Regions from separate parts of the Streptomyces sp. P9-A2 genome, predicted to be linked through region 4. Evidence: riboswitches for the same ligand, from Rfam matches in the RefSeq annotation. Region 4 holds a riboswitch; each other region holds the start of a gene.
What was found. A riboswitch is a leader RNA that binds a small molecule or an ion and turns the genes downstream of it on or off. The one in region 4 is predicted to bind cyclic di-AMP.

Region 1 (2,191 bases), 1.5 Mb from region 4:
GTCGACGCGTGGAGGGCCTGCGGGCTGCTGGGGGGCCTGGGTCAGGACTCGCCCGTGCTCGACGTCGGCACCGGTACGCAGGACGACTCGTCGGACAAGTACGGTCCCGAAGGGTCCGACACTCCGTCGCCGTCCCAGTCCTCCGACTCCTCGTCGGACGCGAAGGACACCGCGGACGGCAAGGAGAAGGGGGAGGGCGCGGACGGATCGGCCGAACCCGACGCTTCTTCTTCCGCCTCCGCCTCCTCGTCTCCCTCGGCCTCGGGCAAGGGTAAGGAATCGGGCAAGTCGGGACAAAAGGGCGGCGCTTCGGGATCGGCCGACGGCGAGAGTTCCGGCAGCGGCCGTCACCGCGGCGCCAGCGCCGAGGAGGAGGCGCGTAAGGACCGTGAGGCCGGATCCTCCGGCCGGCACGCCTCGCGTGGCGGCCTCGGTTTCTCACGCGGTCTTGACGGCTCGTCCCCGTCGAGCGGCTCCGGCGCGAACTCCGGGAGCGACTCCTCGGCCGCCTCCGACTTCCTCGCCTTCGACGGAGAGGGCGAGGTCGTGGGCGCGGCCGTCCCGAACCTCATCCTTCCCAGTCAGGCGCTCGGGTTCGGGTCCTGATCGGGCAACGGCTGACATTCGGTCGGCAGTCGGGCGCGGGAGTCTCTCCCGACCGGGCGGCGGGCGGCGGGCGTGCGCCGGTCGCGCGGTGACGGGGCGGCAGGTGGGTCGGCGCGCGAAAAAGCGCGCCGGCAAAGCCAGTTGAGGGTCACGTTTCGCGATGAATGTCCGGTTTAAAGGCGATGAGAGATAGGTCTCAGAAGCCCTGATCGTCTTTGATAATCTGCCGATCCCGTGTCTACGGTCGTGACCGCTCGCCATCGCGGGCCCCGGCCGCCACCACGCCGAATCCTGCCAGTGGCGGTACGGGAACAGCCGTCGCGTCATGCGCCGTAGGCAGGAGCGGGGGACCCAAGGTAGGCGCCGGATCCGGTGGAGAAAGCCGGATGCGGCTTGGGGTGAAGTCGCGTCCCGGGAGGGACGCGGCCGGGCAACTCAACCGGCCCGAACCCGACAGCTCACCTCGTAGGCGTCGGTGAGGGGATCCAACCATGCTGTTTTCCGGCAAGGGCAAGCACCGTCGTCCGTCCAAGGCCACCCGTGTCATCGCCATCGCCGGCGTCACCGGTGCCGCCGTCGCCGCCCCGCTGATGGCGGCCGGCAATGCTTCCGCCGCAACCGCCTCCGAGTGGAACTCGGTCGCCCAGTGCGAGTCCGGCGGCAACTGGTCGATCAACACCGGCAACGGTTACTACGGCGGTCTGCAGTTCTCCGCCTCCACCTGGGCCGGCTACGGCGGCACGACGTACGCCGGCACCGCCGACCAGGCCAGCAAGGCCCAGCAGATCGAGATCGCCGAGAAGGTCCTCGCGGGCCAGGGCAAGGGTGCCTGGCCGGTCTGCGGCAAGGGCCTGTCCAACGCCGCCCACGGCGGTGGCGGTTCCGCCGAGGGCTCGGGCAACCAGGGCTCGGGCAACCAGAGCTCCGGCGGCCAGAACAGCGGCTCCTCGCAGGAGGCCCCGAAGCAGGAGGCTCCGAAGCGGGAGTCCCAGGAGCGGAGCACCGAGGCCGCTCCCGAGCGTTCCGCCGAGCAGAAGGCCTCCCGCTCCGACGAGCGTCCGGCCGCCAAGAAGACCGTCACCACCCCGACCGGCGAGAAGGTCGAGAAGGGCGACGGCGAGTACAAGGTCGCCAAGGGCGACACCCTCAGCTCGATCGCCTCGGAGCACGACGTCAAGGGCGGCTGGGACAAGCTGTTCAAGCTGAACGACGACATCGTCGAGGACGCCGACCTCATCTACCCGGGTCAGCAGCTGCACCTGAAGTAAGGCGCGGCCGCACGTCCGGCTCCTCCCCCACGGGGTCCTTGCCCCGCTCCGGCGCGTATCCCCCATACGCGCCGGAGCGGGGCTTCTCCGTGTTCGAGGCCGGATCCGGTCCGTACGCGGTGCCGGACCCGGCCTCCCGTCTCCCGGCCTCCCGCCCGTCTCCCGGCCTCCCGCTCCCGCCCCCGTTTCCCGGCCTCCCGCCCCCGTCTCGCGGTTTTCCGTCTCCCGGTTTTCCGATACCGCCTTTGTTCCGTTCGGAAACAATTTACTCTCGGTTCTGTCCGCGAAGCGGCCGACCGGATGGCCGATCGCTCCGA
Region 2 (2,191 bases), 900 kb from region 4:
GGGCACTCCGCGCACCCCGGGTGCCCGGCGTCCGGGCCGAATCCGTACGTGTACCCGTACCGCCCCTGAAACGCCGGACCGGCAGTGCTGACGTCGGGGGGCGTCGTCAGGACTGCCGGGGCTGTGGCTGTGAGAGCGCGCGGGGACCGGCCGGGGGCCGATGTCTCAGACGGTGAGGCCCTTCGACTGCAGCCAGGCCAGCGGATCGATGCCCGAGCCGGCGCCACCGGTGTGGACCTCCAGGTGGAGGTGGGCGCCGGTGGAGTTGCCGGTGGAGCCGACGCGGCCGATCACGTCGCCGGTGTTGACCTGCTGGCCGACGCTGACGCTGATGGAGGACTGGTGGGCGTACCAGATCTCGGTGCCGTCGTCGAGGGTCAGCACGGTCTTGTAGCCGTAGGAGCCGTCCCAGCCGGCGGAGGTGATCGTGCCGGTGTGGACCGCCTTGATCAGCGTGCCCGTGGGGGCGGCGAAGTCCAGACCGGTGTGCTGGCCGGAGGACCAGTAGGCGCCGGCCTGACCGAAGGTCGAGGAGATGGTGTACGAGGAGGTGGGCAGCGCGTACTGCGTGGCCAGCACGGCGAGACGCTCGGCCTCGGCCTTCTTCTCGGCCTCCTCCTCCGCCTTCTGCTTGGCGGCGGCGGCCTGCTCCTCCGCCTCCTTCTTCGCGGCGGCGGCCTGTTCCTTGGCCTCCTTCTCCGCCTTGGCGGCGGCTTCGGCGGCGGCCTTGTCCTCGGCCTGGCTCTGCTGCTGCTCGACCTGGGCCATGATCCGGGCGCGCAGCACCTCGCCGGCGTCGGAGGTGCTGCCGTCCTGCTCGGCCTCGGCGGCGACCGTGCCGATGCTGCTGAGCGGGGTGGCGGAGCCCTGGGGGGTTTCCTCGTCGGAGATGAGGGAACCGACAGAGGGAAGGTCCGGCATCGAGATCGAGACCGGCGGCTTGCCGGTCTGGGCGCTGGCCATGCCGCCACCGGCGACAGCGGCTATGACACCGACGCCCAGGACGGTGGAGCTACGGGCGAGGCCTCCGCCGCGCTGCTTGCCGACGCGATGCCGGCCGCGCACGGGAGGAAGGGACTCCGCGGTGGGGTTCCACTCCTCGAAGGGGCCCTCGTCGGTGCGGATACTGCCGTAGCCGAAGGTCTCGCTGTCGCGCTGGCTCGGCATGAAGGGGGCCTCAGGAGCAGGCCGGTTCGACGCCACGTGGGCGCACTCCTTTCCTTCCTTCTCGCCTACCGGGTTAGCTGACGGGTTCGGAGCAGGAAGGTCTCCTACGCGCGCATACCGCCCGTGTCTCCACGGGGGCATCCGCACGATTCACCCCAAGGTGTTGGTTCCCCGGTTCCCTTGCGGGATTCGGCGCGTGCGCACGGAGCCGACTCGTGTGACGGCTGGGACGACCGCGCTGCGTTATCGAACGTTAATAGACGGAGGGCTCGTATTCCAAGCTGTTCCTCTTGATCGTTAACAATTCCGCGCAGACTTAAGCGCCACGACCACCTCAAAACGGGCGAGTTGACCTCCCCTCATTCGTCACACTGGACCTGACGAACCATCAAATGGTATGCGCAGCGCAGCGTCCCGGTCACCCGGCGTGACATTGGTGCGGAAGGGCTGCCCAGGGGACGCGTTCTCGAAACCTCCGCCGGAAGACCCGGAAGACGGGTCCTGGGCCGAGAAGGGGGAACGGGAACGACCGAGGGCCGGAACCCTTTCGGATTCCGGCCCTCGACCTTCAGTAGCGGGGACAGGATTTGAACCTGCGACCTCTGGGTTATGAGCCCAGCGAGCTACCGAGCTGCTCCACCCCGCGCCGTTGTGTAACCAGCATACGGCATCCGCGGGGCACTCCGCACACACGTATCCGCCGCCCCTCCGTCACCGGCCGGACAGGTGGCTGTTCGGCGCCTCGGCGGCCTCCCTGTGCTCCGGCAGAACGACGACCGTGGCGCCCTCCGCGGCCAGCACACCGCTGCCGTCGGCTCCCGTCACGAAGGTGTCCGGCTCCCGCCACGCGGTGACCACCCGCCGTACCCCCGCGTCCAGGATCAGCCGGGCGCAGGGCTCCGGGCGGGAGGTGCGGCGGGCACAGGGTTCCAGGCTGGAGTACACGGTGGCGGTCGCGAGCCGCGGGTCCGCGGGGTCGATCCCGGCGAGGGCGGCCTCCTCGGCGTGCACCGTCGGGTCGCCG
Region 3 (2,191 bases), 1.3 Mb from region 4:
CGCTCGTAGACACCCGAGACGATGTCGTCCCGGATCGCCGTGCACACCGAGTGCGCCGGAATACGCATGACCGACCTCCGAATTGATCCCCGCATAACGCCAACCGGTGACACCTGCCCCGTGACTCTATTGCAACGAGCGGGAATTTCCGATGGCGAGCCGGGAATCATGCCCGTTCTTTGGACAATGGGCCGCCCGCCGGAAAGCCCGAAAACCCCGGCTCGCAGAGCGGGCCGGGGCCGTTCCATAGAAAACCTCGGGTGTCCGCTTTCCGCGGACACCTCCGGCGTCAGGGGCTCGAGCGGCCGCCGAGGCGCGCACGGAGGCCAGGGGGTACGTGCCCGGTCAGAGGTTCGCGCCGTGCGCGCGGAGGTACGCGACGGGGTCGACGTCGGAGCCGTAATCGGCGGTGGTGCGGGCCTCGAAGTGCAGATGCGCGCCGGTGACGTTGCCGGTGGCGCCGGAGACGCCGATCTGCTGCCCCGGGGTGACCTGTTGGCCCACCGAGACACCGACGGACGACAGGTGGCCGTACTGGGTGTACGTGCCGTCGTGCATCTTGATCACGACATGGTTGCCGTAGGCGCCGCCCCAGCCGGCCTCGACCACGGTGCCCATGCCGACCGAGAGCACGGGGGTGCCGCTCGCGGCGTGGAAGTCGACACCCGTGTGGGTGCCGGAGGACCAGACGGCGCCGCCGGACAGGTAACCGGTCGAGACGTAGGAGCCCGCGATCGGGGACACGAAGGTGTTGAGACGCTTGCGCTCGGCCTCCCGCGCGGCGCGCTCCTCGGCTTCACGGGCCCTCTCGGCCTCTTCGGCCGCCCTCTCCCGCGCGGCTTCCTCGGCGGCTTCGCGGGCGGCGGCCTGGGCCGCCTCGCGAGCGGCCTCGTGCTGGGCGGCCGCCTGGGCGTCGACCTGGGCGGCCGCCTCGTCATCCAGGGTGATCACGGGGGTGAGGCCGGTCTGCTCCGCGGCGGGTTCGGCGGCGAGCGCCGGAGCCGCGAGGGAGCCGATGACACCGGTGGTGGTGAGGGCCGCGACGCCCGCCGCCTTGGCGGTGCCGCGATGCACGCGGCTGGGACGACGGTGCTTCCCGGTGGCGCGGGTGAACGCCATGTACAGGGTGGTCCTTTCCTTCCTTCTCGCCTACCGGGTTAGCTGACGGGTTCGGAGCAGGAAGGTCTCCTACGGGCCCCCTCGCGACACGCGCGGGCGTCCGATTCACCCCAGGGACTGGTGGGTCCCCGGCTCCCCTGGCTCGCGCCGTACGGGGACTCGGCGATGACTGTCCGGTGCCGCTGGTGCGGCGCACTGCCCGACGAACAGACCGCATGAAGCTAAGCGGGGCGTCCGTCAATTCCCAAACGGATCGCGGTTTTTGTAGCGCATCCCACAGGACAGACAGGCACCTCTCGCCCCAATTCGGGCATAAGCGGGCCCTGGTGACTTTCGCGTCACCAGGGCCACACATACACGCGCGTACGCTCCATCGGGCGTCCACGAGGCTCCGCGGACTGCCTGTCAGCGGCGTCCCGGCCGCTGACGGGGGATCTATTCGGCGGCCACGACGGTGACTTCGCCGATGCCGAGCGCCTCGACGGGCTCCTTGATCTTCGCCGCGTCACCGACCAGAACGATCACGAGGCGGGCCACGGGGAAGGCGTTCACCACCGCAGCGGTCGCCTCCACGGTGCCTGTGGCGGCGAGCCGCCGGTACAGCTCGGCCTGGTAGTCGTCGGGCAGGTGCTGCTCCACCTGGTCGGCCAGGGTGCCGGCGACGGCCGCGGCGGTCTCGTACTTGAGCGGCGCCACCCCCACCAGGTTCTGCACGGCGACGTCCCGTTCGGCGTCGGTGAGGCCCTCCGCGGCGAGGGTGCGCAGCACCGTCCACAGGTCCTGCAGGGCGGGTCCGGTGTTCGGGGTGTCGACGGAGCCGCTGATGGCGAGCAGCGACGCGCCGGTGCCGTCCGGGGCGGACCGCAGGACCTGGCCGAACGACCGTACGCCGTAGGTGTAGCCCTTCTCCTCGCGCAGGACACGGTCCAGACGGGAGGTGAGGGTGCCGCCGAGGCAGTAAGTGCCGAGCACCTGCGCGGCCCACACGCGGTCGTGCCGGTCCGCTCCGACGCGGCCGATCAACAGCTGCGTCTGCACGGCGCCGGGGCGGTCCACGATCACGACCCGGCCG
Region 4 (2,191 bases):
CTCCGTGATGAAGGGCACCTCACTCTTGGTGGCCTCGAGCAGCCCCTCCTCGACAGCCGTCATCCCGGCCTGGACATCGGCTTCCAGAGCCTGGTCCCGCACGCTCAGCCCGAACGGCCCGACGACGGTCACGAGGGGTCTCCTGTCTGCTGGTGTCCACTGGCGCTTAGACGTCGTGCACAGTCTGTCGATAGGTCGCTGACATCACTCGCGTCAGCGTATCCGGTCATGTTTCGATCACCGCCAGCACCCACATTCCCCAGACTCACCTGCGCAGGCGTGCACGGCGTCTCACGGCACCCTCCGATATCGGATCACAACCAGATCGTTTCTGATCAGTTGGTAACAAAGGATATTCCTCGCCTTTCGGGCGCGACGACCCACCCTCGGGACGCACCCCGAACCGCGATCCGGCACACGATCCGGCACGCGAATCATCCTGCCCACCCAGAGGCCCGATTTGCCGTAATTACCAAGTAAATCCCTCCTGGTGGCAAATGTGAACACGCCGTACGGCCAGTGAAGTGAGTCACGCGCACCCCGGCACACCCACCCCCTCACGCCCGTCGGCGATTCCCCTTGCGCCGGGAGCGAGTTGACCCTTTGCATCCACAAAGATCCAAGCGTCGCAAACAGCCCGATACAAGATCAAGCAGCGTGTTCTGTGACGGTTGCACTTGTTTCCGACAAGTGCACTCGCATACGTTCCCGGCCTGTCGGGCGAACGCCGAATCCTGCCACCGCCCGCGCCACCCATCGATGAACTCACGCACGGCAGGAGCGGGGGACCCAGGTAAGCCGCCGGACCGGTTCGCACCCGGAACGGCTCGGGGTGAAGCCATGCCCGCAGGGGCACGGCCGGGCACTCTCCCGCCCGAACCCGACAGCTCACCTCGCAGGCGTAGGAGAGGAACACAGACATGACCGCATCCGGTCCGCCCCGCCGCTTCGGCCGCTCCCGCCTCGTCCGCTCCTTCGCCGTCGCCGGCGTCGTGGCGGTCGCCCTCCCGCTGTTCGGCGCCACCCCCGCCTCCGCCGCCGTCCCCGCCGTCCCCGCCTCCGCCGCTGCCGCGACGTCCGACGCCGGCTCCGTGACCGCGTACCCGGACAACCTCGACGGCTGGATCCACGAGTCGCTGTCCGTCATGGCGCAGCACGGCATCCCCGGCAGCTACGACTCCATCCACCGCAACATCCTGCGCGAGTCGTCCGGCAACCCGCAGGCCATCAACCTGTGGGACTCCAACGCCGCGGCCGGCACTCCGTCGAAGGGCCTGCTCCAGGTCATCGACCCGACCTTCCAGGCCTACCACGTGCCCGGTACGGTCTTCGACCCGTTCGACCCGGTCGCGAACATCACGGCGGCCTGCAACTACGCGGCGGACCGCTACGGCTCCATCGACAACGTCTTCGGCGCCTACTGAGGCACCCGGACCCATCGGGACGCCTGAGCACCGGAACACCGGCGGCACCGGCGGCACCGGCCACACCCGCGGCACCGAGGCCTACCGGGACACTCTCCCGGACCTGGGGCGGGGCAGCACGTGCGGGGGCACGTGCCGCCCCGTTCCGCCGAACAACCGCTCGAGGACGATGGCCACGCCGTCGTCCTCGTTCGACGTGGTGACCTCGTCGGCCACCGCCTTGAGCTCGGGGTGCGCGTTGGCCATGGCGACCCCGTGGGCCGCCCAGTCGAACATCGGGATGTCGTTGGGCATGTCGCCGAAGGCGACGGTCCGCCCTGCTTCCAGCCCCAGGTGCTCGGCGGCCAGCGCGAGACCGGTCGCCTTGGTCACACCGTACGGCTGGAGTTCCACGGTGCCCGGACCCGACATGGTGACCGTGGCCAGCGAGCCGACCACCGAACGGGCCGTCGCCGCCAACTCGTCGTCGGTCAGGTGGGGATGGCGCAGCAGCACCTTGCTGATCGGCCGGACCCACAGCTCGTCCCGCCGTTCGACCCGTACGGCGGGCAGCGTCGGGTGCGGCATCAGATAGCCCGGTTCGATCAGGGTGAGTCCGTCCACCCCGTCCTGGTCGACCGCGGCGTACAGCTCCCCGACCTCGGCCTCGATCTTCCCCAGCGCGGTCTCCGCCAGTTCCCGGTCCAGGGTGACCGACCACAGCAGCCGGTCCGTACCGGCTTCGTACACCTGCGCGCCCTGTCCGCACACCGCGAGCCCGGTGGCCC

Region 1: linked by a shared signal. The riboswitch ahead of V4Y04_RS14730 (transglycosylase family protein) and the one ahead of V4Y04_RS21770 (transglycosylase SLT domain-containing protein) in region 4 are both predicted to bind cyclic di-AMP.
Region 2: linked by a shared signal. The riboswitch ahead of V4Y04_RS17555 (M23 family metallopeptidase) and the one ahead of V4Y04_RS21770 (transglycosylase SLT domain-containing protein) in region 4 are both predicted to bind cyclic di-AMP.
Region 3: linked by a shared signal. The riboswitch ahead of V4Y04_RS27685 (M23 family metallopeptidase) and the one ahead of V4Y04_RS21770 (transglycosylase SLT domain-containing protein) in region 4 are both predicted to bind cyclic di-AMP.

The regions. Positions count from the first base shown of each region.
Region 1 covers NZ_JAZIFX010000001.1:3,278,466-3,280,656, reverse strand. Annotated here, with positions in the region: gene V4Y04_RS14735 (transglycosylase family protein) at 1-606, shown strand, start outside; cyclic di-AMP (ydaO/yuaA leader) riboswitch at 925-1,093, shown strand; gene V4Y04_RS14730 (transglycosylase family protein) at 1,098-1,874, shown strand.
Region 2 covers NZ_JAZIFX010000001.1:3,874,215-3,876,405, forward strand. Annotated here, with positions in the region: gene V4Y04_RS17550 (PrsW family intramembrane metalloprotease) at 1-69, shown strand, start outside; gene V4Y04_RS17555 (M23 family metallopeptidase) at 166-1,203, opposite strand; cyclic di-AMP (ydaO/yuaA leader) riboswitch at 1,215-1,372, opposite strand; tRNA gene V4Y04_RS17560 (tRNA-Met) at 1,740-1,813, opposite strand; gene V4Y04_RS17565 (dihydrofolate reductase family protein) at 1,879-2,191, opposite strand, start outside.
Region 3 covers NZ_JAZIFX010000001.1:6,105,539-6,107,729, reverse strand. Annotated here, with positions in the region: gene V4Y04_RS27690 (GntR family transcriptional regulator) at 1-68, opposite strand, end outside; gene V4Y04_RS27685 (M23 family metallopeptidase) at 346-1,119, opposite strand; cyclic di-AMP (ydaO/yuaA leader) riboswitch at 1,133-1,294, opposite strand; gene V4Y04_RS27680 (M16 family metallopeptidase) at 1,555-2,191, opposite strand, start outside.
Region 4 covers NZ_JAZIFX010000001.1:4,770,309-4,772,499, reverse strand. Annotated here, with positions in the region: gene V4Y04_RS21775 (polyprenyl synthetase family protein) at 1-132, opposite strand, end outside; cyclic di-AMP (ydaO/yuaA leader) riboswitch at 748-917, shown strand; gene V4Y04_RS21770 (transglycosylase SLT domain-containing protein) at 921-1,424, shown strand; gene V4Y04_RS21765 (HAD family hydrolase) at 1,506-2,191, opposite strand, start outside.